DNA from 3 places in the Marinomonas sp. genome. Region 3 is predicted to be linked to each of the others. Evidence: predicted binding sites of a transcription regulator. Region 3 holds the regulator's gene; each other region holds the start of a gene.

Region 1 (6,431 bases), 370 kb from region 3:
AAATTTGTTCATCGCCCAGTGTTTAAAGGTGATTTTCAATTTGAAGCGGTTAACTTCGCTTATCCTGATCAAGAACAAGCCGCAGTCAGTGCTATAAATATTAATATTAAGCATGGCGAAAAAGTCGCCATTATTGGTCGAATTGGCTCAGGTAAATCGACCCTTGGTAAATTAATGACCGGGCTTTATACGCCAGATAGCGGCGCAATAAGAATTGATGGTGTGGATCTGCGCCAAGTAAACCCAACTGATTTGCGTCGAAACATTGGCTCAGTATCGCAAGATGTGAATTTATTCTACGGCTCTATCAAAGACAACATCGTAATGGGTGTTCCTTATATGGAAGACGATGCCATTATTCGAGCGGCAGATTTGTCTGGTGTGTCTGAATTTGCCAATCGTAAGCCGAGTGGTTTAGACAGCATTGTAGGTGAACGTGGTGCTTTGTTATCTGGAGGCCAACGACAAAGTATTGCTATCGCAAGGGCACTACTTTTTGATCCACCTATTTTGATTTTGGATGAGCCGACAGCTTCGATGGACAACACCACAGAAGCACGAATGAAACGCCGCTTAATAGAAGGGGTGAAAGACAAAACCCTTATTCTGATTACACATAAGGCCTCTATGCTAGACATGGTTGACCGTATTATCGTTATGGATAATGGTCGCTTGATTGCTGATGGTCCAAAAGCGCAAGTGCATGAAGCGCTTCGTCAAGGCAAGTTGAAGGTCAGTTAATAATGAGTAATAAAAATTCGATTTCACAACATGATTTAGAGTACCTAACAGACCGAAATGCTGCTTTGATGTTGAAAACACCTCGTGGTGGCAGAATTATTCTATGGGTAATTTTTATCTTCGTTGCAGCTGCTTTGGTGTGGGCGAATTATACAGAGCTAGATGAGGTTACCGTTGGTGAAGGGAAGGTCATTCCTTCTAGCCAAGTTCAACAGATCCAAAACCTTGAAGGCGGCATCTTAAAAGAGATTAATGCCAAAGTAGGTCAAGTGGTTGATAGCGGCCAAGTGTTGATGACGATAGAAAATACCGAGGCGTTGTCATCATTGCGTGAGCAGCAAGCGGAGTCTATTAATTTAAAAGTTCGAGCAACGCGCCTTCAGGCGGAATCTTATGGTGTTAAGCCCGAGTTTGACCCTGAAATTATGAAAGATTACCCATTGGTGGTGAATCGTGAACTGGATTTGTACAAAAATCGATTGGAATCTTTACGGACTAATCAGGTTGGCTTTCAGCAGCAAATAGAGCAAAAGAAACAAGAAATCGTTGAGTTACAGGCAAAGCTAGACAATCTAAAACAAAGTTATGCTTTTTCGAAAGAAGAGCTAGCTTTGACTCGACCTGCATTTGAGCAAGGTGCTGTGTCTAGGGTTGAGCTTTTACAGCTTGAGCGCCAAGTGAATCAGTTGCAGGGGGATTTGGAAGCAACTCAGTTAGCCATTCCTCGTGCTCGCTCGGCCTTAAAAGAAGCGCAAAGTAAATTAGATGAAGGCGAAGCAAAATTCCGAGCAGATGCTCAAGAAGATCTAACCGGTGTAAAAAGTAAGCTGGATCAGTTGCGTGAAAGTAATGTTTCCCTTGAAGATAAAGTGTCAAGAACACAAGTTCGCTCACCAGTAAAAGGCATTGTAAAGCAGATTCAAATTAATACGGTTGGCGGTGTCATTAAGCCAGGGATGAACTTACTTGAAATTGTACCGATAGAAGACTCTTTGTTGATTGAAGCAAAAGTTCGTCCTGAGAATATTGGTTTTATTAAGCCTGATCTGAGTGCAGTGGTGAAGCTGTCAGCCTATGATTTTGCCATCTTTGGTGGTTTGCATGGTGTGGTGGAAAATATCAGTGCCGATACCATTCTTGATGAAGAGGGAAACAGCTTTTATCTAGTTAGAGTAAGAACAGATAAAAACTATTTAGGAACTAAACAGGCACCACTGCCAATCATTCCAGGTATGCAGGCGACAGTAGATATTATTACCGGTAAGAAAACCTTATTGGATTACTTGTTAAAACCTATTTTAAAAGCAAAACAAAATGCGCTTCGTGAGCGGTAATTACAAAAATCTTTCCAAGCATAATGAGTAGTAACAAATGTTAACAATTCATTATTATTTGCTGGTTAGAATAGTACATCGCACTTGATTAGGACGAGACTTATTTTGAAAACTTTGTGTTGGATTGCTGATGACGCCGTATGGAAACATTGGAACCAAGTAGTCAGTGTGGGTGCCTCATTAGTTCGAGTGGAAACATTGGATGAGGTGTATCAAGCATTAGAAACTACTGAGTCCGGTTTCCAATACTGCTTTATTTATTTAGAAGATAAATCTTTTTCTAAACAGGTGGAGGAAGTGGTTGCGCTTTGTGCTGCTTTCCCAAAACAAAAAGTCATCGTATTTCCTAACCAAACAAACCAAGCCGCTGCACTGCGATTATTTTCCGTTGGAGTGAGCGGGCAATGTGCGCCTTACATCGGTAAAGAACAACTTTCTTTGGTGTTATCAGTTGTTGACTCAGGCGAAATATGGGGCGGAAAAGCCTTTATTCAACAGCTTATTATGCAATCTTCTGCACCTGCAGAGATCCATAACGATGAATTGGATGACTTGTCTGAGCGTGAGTTAAATGTTGCTCAACATGTTGCAAAAGGCTTATCTAATAAGCAAATCGCACTCGAAATGGATATTACGGAGCGGACTGTAAAAGCTCATTTAACGTCTATTTTTAAAAAGACTCACACCAAAGACCGTTTGGCTTTAGCACTGCTTGCACAGACTAGATATGCCGTGCGTTAATCTAGCTCATAGATGTTGGACATTCGCACTGATTCTGTTTGTAGCTATTATTCTAGAGTCACTTTTCTAGCTAATCATTCTTAAATGGCTCTGTTTTGAGCCATTTTTGTCACTAAACTCTTAAAAAACAGTGTGTCGAAATGGCGCATATCTTGCATTTTATCTGAGAATGACTTCACGTTTTTAAGAGAATGCACCATGCCTGCGCCCCCAGAAAAAGAATTAACCGTGATGCTTGTTGATAATGAGCCCGCACGAGCAGCCATTGTAGAACAAGCCATGATTGATAGTGGTTATCGCGTTATTAGACGACTGGAAAATGCCAAGAATCTAACGGAAGCAGTAAACGAATTTCAACCAGATATGGTCATTATTGATATCGAATCTCCAGATCGAGATATGTTGGAAAACATGTCTCGACTGACCAAAGATAATCCTCGTCCTATTGTGATGTTTGCCGAAGAAGATGATTCCAGACACGTGGAAGCCGCTATTCGAGCGGGTGTCAGCGCCTATGTGGTTGATGGTGTTAACAGTGGTAGCGTGAAAGCTTTACTGCAAGTTGCCATTGCTCGGTTCCGAGAGTTTCAGGCGTTAAGATCAGAATTAGAATCTGTAAAAAGCCAGCTCGAAGATCGTAAGCTGATAGATAAAGCAAAAGGTTTGATAATGAAACATCAAAAATGTGATGAGCCCGCGGCCTATCAAGCGCTTCGGAAGCTAGCGATGGATCGTAGTCAACGAATGACTGATGTTGCTCGAAATATCATATCAGTGATGGAATTGATGGGAGGTTCAAAATGAACCTGATACAGCAAAACACTGTTATTCAAACTAGCGAGCCTGTTCGTATTGGTTTTATTCCATTGATCGATTGTGCGCCTTTTGTGATTGCCCAAGAAAAAGGCTTTTTTATTCAAGAAGGCGTGGATGTGGTGTTATCTAAAGAAGCATCTTGGGCAAGTATTCGCGATAAAGTGGCTTTCAATTTGCTTGATGGCGCTCATATGTTGGCGTCTATGCCGATTGCGGCCAGTTTGGGGGTTGGCACCATTAAAACGGCCATGCAAACCAGCTTTACCGTCAGTCATAATGGTAACGGCATTACTATTGGTAATGCTTTGTACGAAAAGCTACAGCATTATGCCGAGTCTTCCGTAGATATTCGAACTGGTGTGGCATTGAAGAAATTACTAGATGATAGAGATGTTGATGCTGCTCCGCTGCGTTTTGCAATGGTTTACCCTTACTCATCCCATAACTATCAGCTAAGAGATTGGCTAAGCCGAGCTGGAATTGATTCCGATAAAGATGTGCAAATAGTCGTGGTTCCACCTGTAAAAATGCTTGATAGCTTAAGGCAGGGTGATATCGATGGTTATTGCGTCGGCGAACCATGGAACAGTCTTGCGGTGGAGCAAGGTATTGGGCATATGTTGGTTACGGGTTATGAAATTTGGGGTAGTACGCCAGAAAAAGTATTTGGCGTGAATTCCTTATGGGCCGAACAAAATCAAGTCGTGTATTTATCCATTATTCGCGCCTTAGAAAAAGCCTGTTTGTGGGTAGATGAGCCGAGTAATCAAACTGAGTTGTTGAGTATCTTAAGTCATCCAGATTATTTAAATTGCACCTTAGAGCAGCTGGTTTATGGTTTCAGTGCTATTAAGCCAAAAGGCCAGTTTGATTGGCCAATGAAAGCTTATCAGCGTTTTTCTGGTCGCGAAATTAATAAACCTTTGCCGAGTTATGCTTTGTGGATTATGGCGCAAATGCATCGCTGGCAGCAATTGGGTGATATTAAATCGTTGAATGAAGTGGCGGCGCAGGTTTATCGGCAGGATCTTTATAACAAAGCATTAGGTTTACCTGAAGATAATGAAAGCACGGATTGGCATTTGTCTGTTGAGGATGAGTTAACTTGGCTGGACTCTGTTGCTTCAGGAAAGATACGCTTGCATCCAGATGGTATTTTAAACGGTTTTGCTAAGTAGTTTGTACGAAGTGTTTGTGTGTCTTATTTTAGTGCGCCCTGCCTGATAATTGGGCGAAGACATTTGTTATACGCGCTGAATTATTTTTATCTAGATAATGAGATTAGTAAAAAAACTTTTAAATCATTAGGTTAGTTTTGTTGGCATACTGTGTGCTTTACAAAAAACATAGATTTTTTTAAAAAATTGGTGAAATTAGCAACGATAGTTAATTGTCACCCTCATTATTGATAATCCAATGTAGGGTTTTCTTTGAATGGCAAAGGCGCCTGCGAACACATTTTTGTGATTCGCATGCGCCTTTTTTGTTTTTGTACTTTTTAACCCCTTAAGCGGAGTGTGACTATGAACCTAAGATTTTTGAAAACGGTAATTCCCCTGCCGACATTCGTTAATGTCACTCAAAAAGTTAGTCTTTCTATATTGTTGGGCTCTGCACTTTTGTCTGTAACGGCTCATGCTGAGCTAGGCTATGCAGAAAAAGAAGAGCTTAAATTTGGTTTTATCAAGTTAACCGACATGGCGCCATTAGCCATTGCTTATGAGAAAGGTTATTTCGAAGACGAAGGTTTGTACGTCACCTTAGAAGCGCAAGCAAACTGGAAAGTTCTACTAGATCGAGTAATTGACGGTCAGTTAGACGGCGCGCATATGTTAGCGGGTCAGCCACTTGGTGCAACTATTGGATACGGCACGAAAGCCCACATAGTGACGGCTTTTAGTATGGATTTGAATGGTAATGGCATTACAGTCTCAAACGATGTTTGGGATGAAATGAAGAAAAATATTCCCAATGGCCCAGATGGCAAGCCGGTTCATCCAATCAGCGCCAGCGCTTTAAAACCTGTGATTGATGGTTATAAAGCACAAGGTAAACCCTTCAAAATGGGCATGGTATTTCCTGTTTCAACACATAACTACGAGCTGCGTTATTGGCTTGCTGCTGGTGGCATTCATCCTGGTTACTACGCGCCAGCCCGAGGCGACACCAGTGGTCAAATTAACGCCGATGCTTTGTTGTCTGTGACACCGCCGCCACAAATGCCAGCCACCATGGAAGCGGGAACGATTTCCGGCTATTGCGTTGGTGAACCTTGGAATCAACAAGCCGTGTTTAAAGGCATTGGAGTACCAGTCATCACAGATTATGAAATCTGGAAGAATAACCCTGAGAAAGTCTTTGGTGTCAGCAGTGACTGGGCGGAAGAATATCCCAATACTCATATTCGTGTTGTAAAAGCCATGATTCGCGCAGCGAAATGGTTAGATGAAAACAACAACGCTAATCGTCCTGAAGCGGTAAAAATACTCTCTCGTAGCCAATATGTTGGTGCCGATTACGATGTTATTGCTAACAGTATGACTGGCACATTTGAGTATGAAAAAGGTGATAAGCGTGAAATACCCGATTTCAACGTTTTCTTTCGTCACCACGCAACTTATCCCTATTACAGCGATGCGATTTGGTACCTAACGCAAATGCGTCGTTGGGGGCAAATCGCAGAGCCAAAATCCGATGAATGGTTTATGAAAACCGCGAAGGATGTTTATCGCCCAGATATTTATGCGCAAGCCGCAAACGCCCTGATTGAAGATGGTGTGATGTCTGCAGATGAGTTTC
Region 2 (6,431 bases), 700 kb from region 3:
TTTACGGCCATGATGAAGGGAAAACCAAACTTCTCCCGATAGGTATCGTTCAGCTGTAGAAAATGAGCTAGCTCTTCTTCAGAGCATTGATCTAATCCTGCTGCTGATTGTTCTGAGGTTGACGCATGAGTCAGCTCGCCTGCTAAAGCCGCTTTGCCTGCTAGATCTGGGTGAGCGCGTAGCAGTATGAGTTTTTGTTCGTCTGTACTTTGTTCTACGATGCCTGCCATGGTGGCTTTGATTTTATCTATGCTGTCGAAATACTCACTTGGATGCTCGACTTTTTGTCGCCATAATTCTTCTGCAACCCAAGTCGAATGCTCATAAATACTGCTAAATAAAGCGATAAAATCCGCTTTTTCCATTTGACTAATTACAGCTAACGGGTCGTGCATAATAGGACTCCAAATTCTGATGGCTCTAAAAAATTATAAAAAAAAGAGCTCTATAAATAACAATAAATCGCATTACAGAAACACATGGCACAAATATTGATCCTTATGAAACAATATTTTCAGAACTATTTCACTTATAAAGACGCTTATCTGCAAAAATCAGGCAAGCTTTCACATTAGATTGAGGTAAAACAATGGGATACTTAACCACTCACATTTTAGATACGACAAAAGGCGTGGCGGCGGCTGGCGTAAAAATACACCTTTATCAACATTCTACAAAAGGTCAACGACAGCTTATTCATAGCACTGTGTCCAATAGCGATGGTCGCTGTGATCAGCCCTTGCTGCAGGCTGATAGCTTCTCTGTGGGCGTGTACGAACTGGAGTTTGCCATTGACGAGTACTTCGCTGACTCTCTCGAAGACTCAGACAATAACAAACCTACCGCTCCTAGTTTCTTAAACACGGTCGTCATTCGTTTCGGTATCAATGATGAAAACGCCCATTATCACATTCCACTGCTTGTCTCGCCTTATTCTTACAGCACTTATCGTGGCAGCTAGTCTTAATTAATTAGGCTTCCACTCAAGTCTCAACGAGCCAGAATGAAGCAAAATTCACCCAGCCCGCACCAAGATAAGTCATTTTCTGTCCTATCGGTCAAAGAAGAAAACAAGCCGTTTTCTTCTTTGATCTAACACCATAGATTACGCATCCCTCTAAAACAAAGGTTTCACATATAAAAACATAGGTCCATTTGTTTCATGGCATATTTATTGCCATTTACTCCTTTAACAAGAGATTAAACGTTCGCTAAGACAACTCGAAAACGAGCGAAAGATTAAAGGGGAATGAGATGAAAGCACTTATTATTGGCGGCGGTATCGGTGGCATGTCGGCAGCGGCTGCATTAAAACAGCAAGGCATCGAATGCGATATTTTTGAAGCGGTAAAAGAAATCAAACCAGTCGGTGCGGCGCTTTCTATTTGGTCTAACGGCGTAAAATGCATGAACCATTTAGGCATGGGCAGCATTATGGACAAACTCGGCGGCCCGATGCACAACATGGCCTATCACGACGGTATAACTGGCTCCGTGATGACGCAATTCAGTCTTGCACCATTAGTTGATGCCGTTGGCGAACGCCCTTGTCCTGTATCGCGCGCAGACTTACAAAGCCAAATGATCGATTGGTGGGGGCGCGATAAAGTCCAGTTTGGCAAGCGCATTGAAAAAGTCGAGCAAAGTGACACTGGCGTCACCGCTTATTTTACCGATGGCACCAGCGCGATAGGTGATTTTATGATTGCAGCCGATGGCACTCATTCTGTCGTACGCGCTGACGTGATAGGTTATCAAACAGAACGTCGCTACGCCGATTATGTAAACTGGAATGGCTTGGTAGAAATTGATGAAAGCATTGCCCCTGGCGATCAATGGACAACCTTTGTTGGCGAAGGCAAACGCGTTTCTATTATGCCAATTGCCAATGGTCGCTTTTACTTCTTCTTTGATGTGCCATTACCAAAAGGCCTAGCGGAAGACAGAAGCACAGTCGTTGCCGATCTAACGAGGTACTTTAAAGGTTGGGCTGAACCTGTCCAAAAACTGATTACCGCCATTAATCCAGAAACCACAAACCGTATCGAAATTCATGACATCGAGCCATTCGATACCTTGGTAAAAGGCAATATCGCCCTACTTGGCGATGCGGCTCACAGCACAACCCCAGACATTGGCCAAGGCGGTTGCTCTGCACTCGAAGACGCCGTTGTTCTTGGTCAGTGTTTCGCGGATCAATTCAAAGAGAAAGGCAAAACGGTTTCTGGTGTGCTAGCCGCTTTGAAGCAGTACGAAGAAGAGCGCCGTTTTCGCGTTAAAGATCTTGTACTAAAAGCTCGTAAACGTTGCGATGTTACTCATGGTAAAGACATGCAAGAAACTCAAGCCTGGTATGATGAGCTAAGACACGAAACAGGCGAAAATATCATCGCAGGATTGCGCACCACTATTATCGGTGGGCCGCTGGCCTAGACCCAGACTTCACTTTAATGACCGTTTTATACTCTTATAAAAGCGGTCATTGCGTACTTTTTATAACAATTAATCAATAACTAAAACTTGATAAGAATCATAAATCTCGATATAAAGACATCTTCAGCTGGAGATGACGATGAGCAAAAAGTTCTTATTGCTAACCCCCGAAGATGGTGCGGATGTTTTAAAAAGCCTAGCCGCGCCCGCTCGATTGGCAATTTTGTCCTTGCTACATGAAAAAGGGCCAATGAATGTCAATGACATTGCCGACCTTCTTGAACTACCGCAATCATCGACCTCCAGTCATATTAATTCTCTCGAAAGTACTGGTTTAATTACCACCGAAAGTCAAAAAGGTCGCAAAGGCAACCAAAAAATATGCCGTGCGACACACGAAGAAATCGTCCTATCTTTCAGCAACACCAAGCAAAATCAAAATAATGTCATTGAAGTATCCATGCCTGTTGGCCTGTATTCTGAATTTGATGTGATGGCACCTTGTGGTTTATGTTCGGAATCTGGCATTGTCGGCTTCCTTGACAGCCCAGACACTTACCTTTCTCCTGATCGTATGCGCGCCAGCTTGTTATGGTTCACTAAAGGTTATATAGAATATCAATTCCCCAATAATGCCCGCATTGCAGGTCAGACAGTAAAAGAACTAGAGCTGGTCATGGAACTATCCTCTGAAGTGCCTGGCACGTCTGAAAACTGGCCTTCTGACATCCATATCTCAATTAATGGTAGAACCGCCGCAATCTGGACGGCTCCTGGCGATTATGGCGATCACCAAGGCAAGTACACACCAGATTGGTGGAAGCTTGCTGGTAGTCAGTATGGCCATTTAAAAAGCTTCCGTGTCACTAATGACGGAACGTTCGTCGATGGTGTACGGGTTTCTGATGTCTCTTTGAAAGATCTTGCACTAGAAGATCATAGATCCATTCGGGTACGAATCTCGGTTCCCGATGATGCTGAACATCCTGGCGGCATTAATATTTTTGGCAAGCAATTTGGTAATTACGACCAAGACATAGTATTACGCCTTCAATCTTAACCTCATACACAGCATCTTATTTTCTGATATGGATATCAGTAAACCTGCTATAGCAAATAACACTTAAAAAAATCTATAAATCTCACTACCTTAGTAACTCTCCAAATACTTACCTCTTTCTTTTTTCGTTACAAACTCCACTTACTCATACCAATTTTGGTATTTATTTGCACAAAAAATATACGTCTTATTGATTGACCTCAGGTCAAGCATGCTTTTAATATCCATTAATCGGATAAAAAACATAAATACAGATATTTAATCAGTTCTTAAAAAATACAAAAATAAAAAAGGAGACTTCCATGCGCGCCAATGTGACCGCACACAAAGACTATGTTATTGCCAAGATAGATCCTCGCCTTTATGGCTCTTTCATCGAGCACTTAGGGCGTGCTGTTTATAGCGGCATTTATGAACCCGGTCATGCAACCGCTGATAAACATGGTTTCCGCCAAGATGTCATCGAATTAATTAAAGACATTGATGTGCCTGTTACTCGCTACCCTGGTGGCAACTTCGTTTCTGCTTACAACTGGGAAGATGGCATTGGGCCAAAAGAGGATCGCCCTACTCGCCTCGATCTTGCTTGGCACACATCAGAAAGTAACGAAATTGGTATTCATGAATTCGCTGAATGGGCAGAACAAGCCGGCACTGAAATGATGCTAGCGGTGAACCTTGGCTCACGGGGCTTAGACGAAGCACGCGCTTTTCTTGAATACGTGAACCATCCGGGCGGTTCTTATTGGTCTGATCTTCGCAAGCAAAACGGCCGTGAAAAACCTTGGGACGTTAAGCTTTGGTGTCTTGGCAATGAAATGGACGGCCCTTGGCAAATCGGACAAAAAACCGCCGCTGAATATGGTCGAGTAGCCTTTGAAACCGCCAAAGCTATGCGTGCATTTGATAAAAATATCGAGTTAGTCGTATGTGGTTCTTCTTCACCTAAAATGCCCACTTACCCTGAATGGGAAAGCACAGTTCTCGATTACACCTACGACACAGTCGACTACATTTCACTGCACATGTATTTCGACAACCACGAAAAGAACACTGCCAATTACTTAGCCAAAGCCAGCTTGCTTGATAACTATATCGACACTATCGCGGCGGTTATTAAAGCCACTAAAGCCAAAAAACGCTCCAAACACGATGTGTATATTTCCTTCGATGAATGGAACGTCTGGTATCACTCTAACGAACAAGACAAAAAAATCCTCGGTGGCAATGACGGTTGGCCACATGCTCCTGCTTTATTAGAAGACATTTACGACTTTGCCGATACACTGCAAGTTGGCTGTATTCTGAACACCTTTATTCGCCACAGTGATGTGGTCAAAATTGGTTGTTTGGCGCAATTGGTCAACGTTATTGCACCTATCATGACAGTCAAAGACGGCCCAGCTTGGCGCCAGTCGACTTATTATCCATATTTATATGCTTCCCAATACGGCCGTGGCACAGCACTCAATCTTGCCGTGCAATGCCAAGGCTATGATACCGAGTTCGCCAGTGATGTTTCCTATCTGGATATTTCTGCGGTGGAATCCAATAAAGATGGCGCGCTAACCCTCTTTATTGTTAACCGTCACCCAGACGAAAACATTGAATTAGACCTATCCCTACAAGGATTTTCACATCAGAAAGTCATTATGGATAAAGTCATGGCCGGCCATGCGCTTGACGCAAAAAACGGCCCAGATGCAGAGCAAGTGGCACCAAAAGACGGCCAAGGCACAACAGTCAAACAGCAACAATTAACGGCAAGCATTGCTCCTATGAGCTATCGCATGATTCGACTTGGGGTGTAATACCCCAAGATTTTCCGTTTAAAACTTGCTGAGAGGGGAAACCATGTCCGCATCTATCTCTATAAAAAATATAACAAAGCGATATGACAGCGTTACCGTATTAGACGACATCAACTTACACATTGAAGACGGTGAATTTGTTGTATTCCTTGGCCCTTCCGGCTGTGGTAAATCCACCTTATTACGCATGATTGCGGGGCTGGAATCCATTACAGAAGGTTCTATCGATATTGGCGAAAAACGCATTGATACCTTGCCTCCAGGTCAACGCGGCGTCGCCATGGTATTTCAATCCTATGCGCTCTACCCTCACATGACGACTCGCCAAAACATGGCGTTTGGTCTAGAAAACGTCAAAGTCGCACAAGACGAAATTGATCGTCGTGTTAATGATGCGGCAAAAATTCTCGAAATAGATCATTTACTGGATCGTAAACCGGGACGACTTTCTGGCGGCCAGCGTCAGCGCGTCGCGATAGGTCGCGCCATTGTCAAAGAACCTAAAGCCTTCCTGTTTGATGAGCCGCTATCCAATTTAGACGCAGCGTTACGCGGCAGAACGCGATTGGAACTGGCACAACTCCACCAGCGTCTTGGTTCGACCATGATCTTTGTAACTCACGATCAAGTAGAAGCCATGACGCTTGCTGACCGCATTGTCATCATGCACAAGCAAAAGATCGAGCAGATCGGCACACCAATGGAGATTTACCAATATCCGGCGAGTCGTTTTGTCGCGGAGTTTGTTGGTTCTCCGCCAATGTCTATGTTGCCGATTAATAGTATTGAAAATACGCCTGATGGTGTGACGGTCGAAGTCAGCGGTGCTGGCAAAGTCGTTACTGCGATTGTCCTTCCACCAGAGTTCAACGCCACAAATGCGGTTATCGGCATTCGCGCGGAAGATACTGCGGTGGTTTCCGCTGCTGAAGATGGCCTTGATCTGACTATAAAAGTGGTCGAACGGCTTGGTGATCGTACGCTGCTTTATGGCACTTTAATCGACGGCACAGATCTGATCGCCGAAGATTCCGGTCGTTCAAAAGTAAAAGCAGGCGATACGGTACGCGTATCAATTTCGCCTCAGGCGGCGCATATTTTTGACGGTGATGGCCTTGCTTATCACA
Region 3 (6,431 bases):
AGATGATTAAGGGTGTTTTGCTCTGACATAAGGCCCTTACTCGTCTTCACCAAAACGGTTATTGATTAATTCTATAACCGCCTTAATCGCATCGCTCTCGTCTTCACCATTGGTTTTAACGCGAATTTCTGTGCCTTTTCCTGCTGCAAGCATCATCATGGCCATAATGCTTTTTCCGTCAACATTACGCCCATCTTTTTCAATGGTAATATCGCAAGAGAAGCGAGAGGTGGTTTCAACTAGTTTGCCTGCAGCGCGAGCATGCAAGCCAAGTTTATTTATGATTGTGATGGACTCTTCCTGCATGCTTTTTTCCTATATTAGTGAGTCAAATATATTGAATAATTCTTCATTCGTTTGTGCAGCGCGCAATTTATCCAATGATTCGGGGGATTGAGCTAGTTCTGCTATTTGAGCTAGTGTCGCAAGGTGTTGGTCGCACTCGTGAGGCGGAACAATTAATGCAAATATTAAGTCGACTGCTCTTTTATCGATAGAATCGAAACCAATAGGGTGTTGTAGTGACATAATAACAATAGCGGTATGATTTGCGGATTCTAGGCGACAATGTGGTATGGCGATGCCATTGCCTATGCCTGTACTGCCTAGCTTCTCTCTACCGAGTAATGCGTCATATACCGCTTCGTTGTCACAATGAAGTCGGTTGGACGCGACTTCGGCAATGCTTTCGAGCACACGTTTTTTACTGACGATATCTTGTTTTGCGAGAACGAGTTCCGCTTTTAATAATGATTTCAATGACATGATAAAATGTTTTCCGTTAGATCAGTCGTTTTCGTTCATTGGAAGGAGGGATGTTCATCGCCTCTCGATATTTGGCTACAGTACGTCGAGCAACCTGTATGCCTTGGTCTGCTAAAATAGCAGCTAGTTTGTTATCACTTAACGGTTTTTTTGCTGGCTCATCAGATACAAGCTTTTTAATCATAGCTCGTATTGCTGTAGAAGAACATTCTCCACCAGAGGCAGTATTTACATGGCTTGAGAAAAAATATTTCAGCTCAAAAATACCTTTTGGTGTGTGCATGTATTTCTGTGTTGTTACCCTAGAAATGGTTGATTCATGCATGCCGACTTCTTCGGCAACATCGTGAAGAACCATGGGTTTCATAGCTTCTTCACCTAGTTCGAAGAAATCGATTTGTCGACTTACAATGCAGCTAGCGACTTTCAATAGCGTTTCGTTGCGGCTTTGCAAGCTCTTCATAAACCATTTAGCTTCTTGGAGAGAGGTCTTTATGTAAGTTGCGTCTTCGGCTGTTGCCGCGGTGCTCGCCATTGCAGAGTAGGTTTCATTTATTTTAATGGGCGGTAAAGCGTCATTGTTTAATTCAACTTGCCATACATCATGACGCTTTTTCACGGTGACATCAGGAATAACGTAATCTGTATCGTCGGCATCAATTACTGAGCCTGGGCGTGGATTGAGCTGTTGAATCAAATTGACGACTTCTTTTAATGCTTCGTCCTTTAATTTTGTTTTACGGCTTAACTGAGTAAAGTCTCGATTGCCTAATAGAGGCAGATAATGATCAATGAGATTGTAGGTGCTCTTGTATAGCGGGTGGCTCTGGAATGCTTCTAGTTGCACAAGAAGGCAGTCGCGTAGATCAATTGAGCATACGCCAACAGGATCAAAGTGTTGCAATCTGTGTTGCACAGCGATGACTTCTTCTATGTCTAAATCTTCTAGTTCAGTGCCAAGGGATTCCCAAATGTCATCGGGAGAAATGCTTAGGTAGCCATCAGGTTGAACGCATTCAATGATAGCGTAAGCGATTTCAATATCTCGATCCGACATGTGGGTTAAGTTTAGCTGCCAGATAAGGTGATCTTGGATGCTTTCTGCCGGTGCGTTGCGGCTTTCAAAGTCGCCATCACCTTCATAACTATTATGGTCACTAACTGCGGCCGCTGAGCTTTGGTAAGTGTCATCCCAGTTACTGTCTATTGATAGCTCTTCAGGAATGCTTTCTGTCCACTCTGATTCTACACGTGCTTCTTCGCTATTATCGATGTTTGTGTCTGTCGCACTTTTTGATTCTATGCTAGCGGGGATGTCACTATGTGTTTGTTCGTCGTCGTCAAGCTCAAGTAGTGGATTAGATTCAAGGAACTCATGTATTTCTTGCTTTAAATCCAACGTAGAAAGCTGAAGCAAGCGAATGGCTTGTTGCAGCTGTGGTGTCATGGTCAGTTGTTGGCCGAGCTTTAATTGTAAAGACTGCTTCATGGAGCAACTCTTTCTTCTATTTGAATGAATTGGAACGAGTTATGCATACTACTCCCTTTCTACTGCAATGATAAGGGGTTACAGGCGGAAGTCGTCGCCTAAATAGACCTTTTTTACTTGTTCATTGTTGATGACTGTATTTGCATCTCCAGATGCGATGATGTAGCCATTGCCAACAATGTAAGCTTTATCACAGATGTCTAATGTTTCTCTAACATTGTGATCGGTAATTAGAACACCTATTCCACTTTCTTGGAGGTGTTTAATAATGTGTTTTATGTCTCCGACCGAAATTGGATCTACGCCGGCAAAGGGCTCATCAAGTAGGATGAATTTAGGGTTCATCGCAACCGCTCTTGCGATTTCTACTCTACGTCTTTCTCCGCCTGATAACGCCATGCCAAGGTTAGTACGAATATGGGTGATATGAAATTCTTCTAAGAGTTCTTCAAGTCTTTCTAATTGCATTGCTTTTGTTAGTTTTTTTCGGGTTTCTAAAATGGCTAAGATATTATCTTCAACTGACATTTTACGAAAAATAGAGGCTTCTTGTGGAAGGTAGCCAATGCCTTTTTGGGCTCGGGTATGCATGACATCATTTGTGATGTCTTGCCCATCAATAAATATACCGCCAGCATCGTTCGCAACCATTCCCACTATCATATAAAAACAAGTGGTTTTACCTGCACCATTTGGGCCTAATAAGCCAACAGCCTGGCCAGACTCAACTGAAATAGACACATCTTTTACGACTTGGCGTTTCTTATAGCTTTTTGCTAAGTGTTTTGCTTCTAAAATAGCCATTTATTTTTTGGCCTCAGGCGCTGGTTTGGATTCTGGTGCTTGCGGTTGCAATGTCATGGTTACCCGCCCTGAATCTTTTTTCTCTGCACTGAAGGTTCCATCTTGGATCATATATAGAATGTAATCTGCAGTGATGGAATTTTGCATTCGACTTAAGAAGCCTTTGCCAAAAATTTCCAATTTCGATTCGCTTGTTGAGTAATGGATTTCGTTTCCTTTACTGATCACAATGTTGCCGCTCCAGTCTATTTGTTGACTGAATTTTGCAGGTGTGCCTGTTGCTTCTAAACTGCTGAATTTTCGAGTGTTGGCATCAGTCGATATTTTTAGATATTCGGCGTGGATTTCAATGGATCCTTGTTTAACAAAGACGTTACCTTTATAGATGGCCTCGCCAGAATTTTGATCGAACTGTGCTTCATCAGCTTGGACTTCTAGTGGCTTATTTATGTCATCAGGGAGTGCATAGCTATAATGAGCAAACATAGCTGATGTAACCAATACACTGAAGTTAATGAATTGTTTCATATTTTCCTCGTACAGATCCTGTCATCACGACTTCTTCTGAATTTATGAAGGTTGTAATTTTGTCAGCGGAAGTTTCTCCTTGAGAGGAGACAAGTATTGGATTCCCATAGCTGGTTAATGACTGGTCTTTGTCTAAATAATGAATGCTGTCAGCGCTTAGCTTGATGTCTTCTGATTGAAGGTATCTTTTAGTTGCCTCGGCGTCTACGGTTAATAGAATATCATTACTTCCGTCTTCAATAACCCCTTTATCTGCTTTTGCACTCCAATGTCCTGATTTAGATTGGCGTTCAATGTAGGGCTTTTCTAATAGTGTTCTCGATTTTGTGATGTAATGTAGCGTCTTTTCGGCATCTAAAGTTTCTATAAGGGTGCCATCTATGTCGAATTCTTTTACTTTCACTTTGGTGATGAAATAGTCTGGTGAGCTACTTAATGAGTCTGTTTCAACAAGGTTTGGTTTTGGCATTACCCCATACCAGCCTAGAGAGGCCGCTAATATTAAAGCTACTCCAGTAATTATTAGGTTTTTTGGTTTTGTGAATTTTTCAAATAAAGACATCACACTGAACCATTTGTACTAATAATAAACAAATAAACACCATAAGACGCTATGAGAGGGATACCTACCCATCTAGGTATGCTGTTACCTTTGGTTTTTCTGAAGATGAAAATAGCAAGCGCAAGTGCGGCCGTTAAGCCTAGCACCCAAGGGAAATCTCGATTTATAACACTTTCATCCACTAATCCCGGTGCAATAAGGGCTGGTAAGGGCAATACAGTGGCCAAGTTGAAGATGTTTGATCCTAAAATATTGCCAATTGCGATGTCGTGATGGCCTTTTCTTACGCTGCTTACGGAAGCGGCTAGTTCGGGTAGGCTGGTGCCGACAGCGACAATAGTAAGGCCTATTACTAGTTCGCTGACTCCCAGTGCCGTTGCAATGCCTATTGCACCCCACACAAGAAGTTTGGAACTGCCTATTAATACAGCAAGTCCGATGATTGCAATGATGAAAGATTTACTGGCAGAGGTTCCATCGTCTTCAGGAAGGCCTTCTTTTAAGTCGCTTTCTAAATCCTTGCTGCCTTTTAATAGTATGATCAGGACAGCAATGAAAGCCGCGACGAGTATGACTCCATCCCATACACTAAGTGTTTGATCAATTAGTAAAAAGCCTGCTAGAAGAGTGATGGCTAATACAAGAGGAACTTCTTTGGTCGAGAGTCCAGATGCAATTGGAATAGCGGAGAATAGAAGAGTAATACCAAAAACAAGAGCGATATTGGCAATATTAGAGCCAAGAACGTTACCAACGGCAATTTCGGGCGCATTGTCGAGAGCCGCGATTGCAGAAACGACCATTTCTGGTGCCGATGTGCCAAAGGCTACTAGCGTAATCCCTATTATCATTGGGTTTACGTTTAGTTTTTCTGCTACAAGAGCGGCGTGCTCGATAAATTTGTCGGAGCTTATAACCAGTAAAACAAGCCCTACGACCAGGGCGATGGAAAACAACAGCATGGTATTGATATTACTCATAGATACAGGGGCTACCATTTAATGAGGTTTGACGTTGAAATTCAAGGCTTGATCTTATAAACAAGGTAGATTTGGCTGCTCTGTGATTTTATTTATCTAGGGGCGATGGTAGTATCGGTCGATATTCTATAGGGATTAAAAAGGTGTGTCAGTGGTAGATGCTTATATAACAGTCCAAGATGTTAGTTTTTTTAGGGGAGACCGTGCAATTTACGAGCACGTTTCTCTCACTATTCCACGAGGCAAAATAACAGCAGTAATGGGGCCAAGTGGAACTGGTAAAACAACGTTGCTGCGTTTGATCGCTGCGCAACTCGCTCCTGATTCGGGCACTATTTTGGTTGATGGGCAAAATGTTCACGCGTTATCTCGTTCTGAGCTTTATAAAGTGCGTAGGAAAATGGGCATGCTTTTTCAGAGTGGTGCTTTGTTTAGCGATATGTCTGTTGCTGAGAATATTGCTTTTCCCATGGAAGAGCACACTAAACTAGATGCTAAGACGATAGCGAATATCGTTGCGAAAAAGCTTTATAGCGTCGGTTTGCGCGGCGCTGCTGATTTGATGCCGTCTGAGTTATCTGGAGGGATGGCGAGGCGAGTTGCATTGGCTCGAGCGATTGCTCTAGATCCTGAGCTTGTAATGTATGACGAGCCGTTTACTGGGCAAGATCCTATTTCGAAAGGTGTTCTGGTGAAGTTAATACGTCAGCTAAATGACTCTGCAAATATGACGTCTGTTCTTGTTTCTCATGATGTTGAAGAGTCTCTTTCTATTGCCGATCATGTCTGTATTTTGGCTGGCGGGCGAGTTATCGCTGAAGGTTCTGCTGATGAAATTCGGGCTTCTGATGACCCTGAAGTGAAGCAGTTTTTAAACGGCGAGCCAGATGGTCCAGTTCCTTTCCATTATCCAGAAGAAAATATCTCTGATAGGGTGACTTCATGAAAAGTATTGGGTTATTAGGGGCGTCGCTATTGGATTGGCTTGAGGCTGTTGGTCGTGCTGGGATTTTCTTGGTGCAAAGTATTTTTAGAGTGCCGGTTCGGTTTAAAGAATCTATTAATTTGTTGGTAAAGCAGCTTTATTCTGTTGGGGTTTTATCTCTCGTTATTATTGTTGTTTCTGGTGCTTTTATTGGCATGGTTTTGTCACTTCAAGGTTATAGCATTTTGGCGAAGTTTGGCTCTGAAGAAGCGGTTGGTCAGTTGTTGGCGCTTTCTTTATTGAGGGAGCTTTCTCCTGTGGTAACTGCGCTGCTTTTTGCTGGGCGTGCAGGTTCGTCTTTAACGGCTGAAATTGGTT

Evidence for each region. The regulator sigma-54, encoded in region 3, starts transcription at its own class of promoters, with help from an activator protein. The targets are predictions, from matches to a motif close to TGGCACNNNNNTTGCTNT.
Region 1: ACO05V_RS16570 (ANTAR domain-containing response regulator) is a predicted target of sigma-54. The motif match lies at 2,958-2,975, and genes of this name have one in related genera.
Region 2: hpxO (FAD-dependent urate hydroxylase HpxO) is a predicted target of sigma-54. The motif match lies at 1,164-1,181, and genes of this name have one in related genera.

What each region holds. Positions count from the first base shown of each region.
Region 1 covers NZ_OZ245329.1:3,481,955-3,488,385, reverse strand. Annotated here, with positions in the region: partial or broken gene ACO05V_RS16585 (type I secretion system permease/ATPase) at 1-741, shown strand, start outside; gene ACO05V_RS16580 (HlyD family type I secretion periplasmic adaptor subunit) at 744-2,075, shown strand; gene ACO05V_RS16575 (helix-turn-helix domain-containing protein) at 2,181-2,816, shown strand; gene ACO05V_RS16570 (ANTAR domain-containing response regulator) at 3,015-3,620, shown strand; gene ACO05V_RS16565 (CmpA/NrtA family ABC transporter substrate-binding protein) at 3,617-4,810, shown strand; gene ACO05V_RS16560 (CmpA/NrtA family ABC transporter substrate-binding protein) at 5,156-6,431, shown strand, end outside.
Region 2 covers NZ_OZ245329.1:2,414,339-2,420,769, reverse strand. Annotated here, with positions in the region: gene uraD (2-oxo-4-hydroxy-4-carboxy-5-ureidoimidazoline decarboxylase) at 1-395, opposite strand, end outside; gene uraH (hydroxyisourate hydrolase) at 590-961, shown strand; gene hpxO (FAD-dependent urate hydroxylase HpxO) at 1,255-2,433, shown strand; gene ACO05V_RS11400 (ArsR/SmtB family transcription factor) at 2,573-3,493, shown strand; gene ACO05V_RS11395 (alpha-N-arabinofuranosidase) at 3,796-5,304, shown strand; gene ACO05V_RS11390 (ABC transporter ATP-binding protein) at 5,348-6,431, shown strand, end outside.
Region 3 covers NZ_OZ245329.1:3,115,498-3,121,928, reverse strand. Annotated here, with positions in the region: gene mgtE (magnesium transporter) at 1-29, opposite strand, end outside; gene ACO05V_RS14855 (HPr family phosphocarrier protein) at 37-306, opposite strand; gene ptsN (PTS IIA-like nitrogen regulatory protein PtsN) at 316-765, opposite strand; gene ACO05V_RS14845 (RNA polymerase factor sigma-54) at 782-2,254, opposite strand; gene lptB (LPS export ABC transporter ATP-binding protein) at 2,333-3,058, opposite strand; gene lptA (lipopolysaccharide transport periplasmic protein LptA) at 3,059-3,586, opposite strand; gene lptC (LPS export ABC transporter periplasmic protein LptC) at 3,570-4,148, opposite strand; gene ACO05V_RS14825 (calcium/sodium antiporter) at 4,148-5,128, opposite strand; gene ACO05V_RS14820 (ABC transporter ATP-binding protein) at 5,274-6,074, shown strand; gene mlaE (lipid asymmetry maintenance ABC transporter permease subunit MlaE) at 6,071-6,431, shown strand, end outside.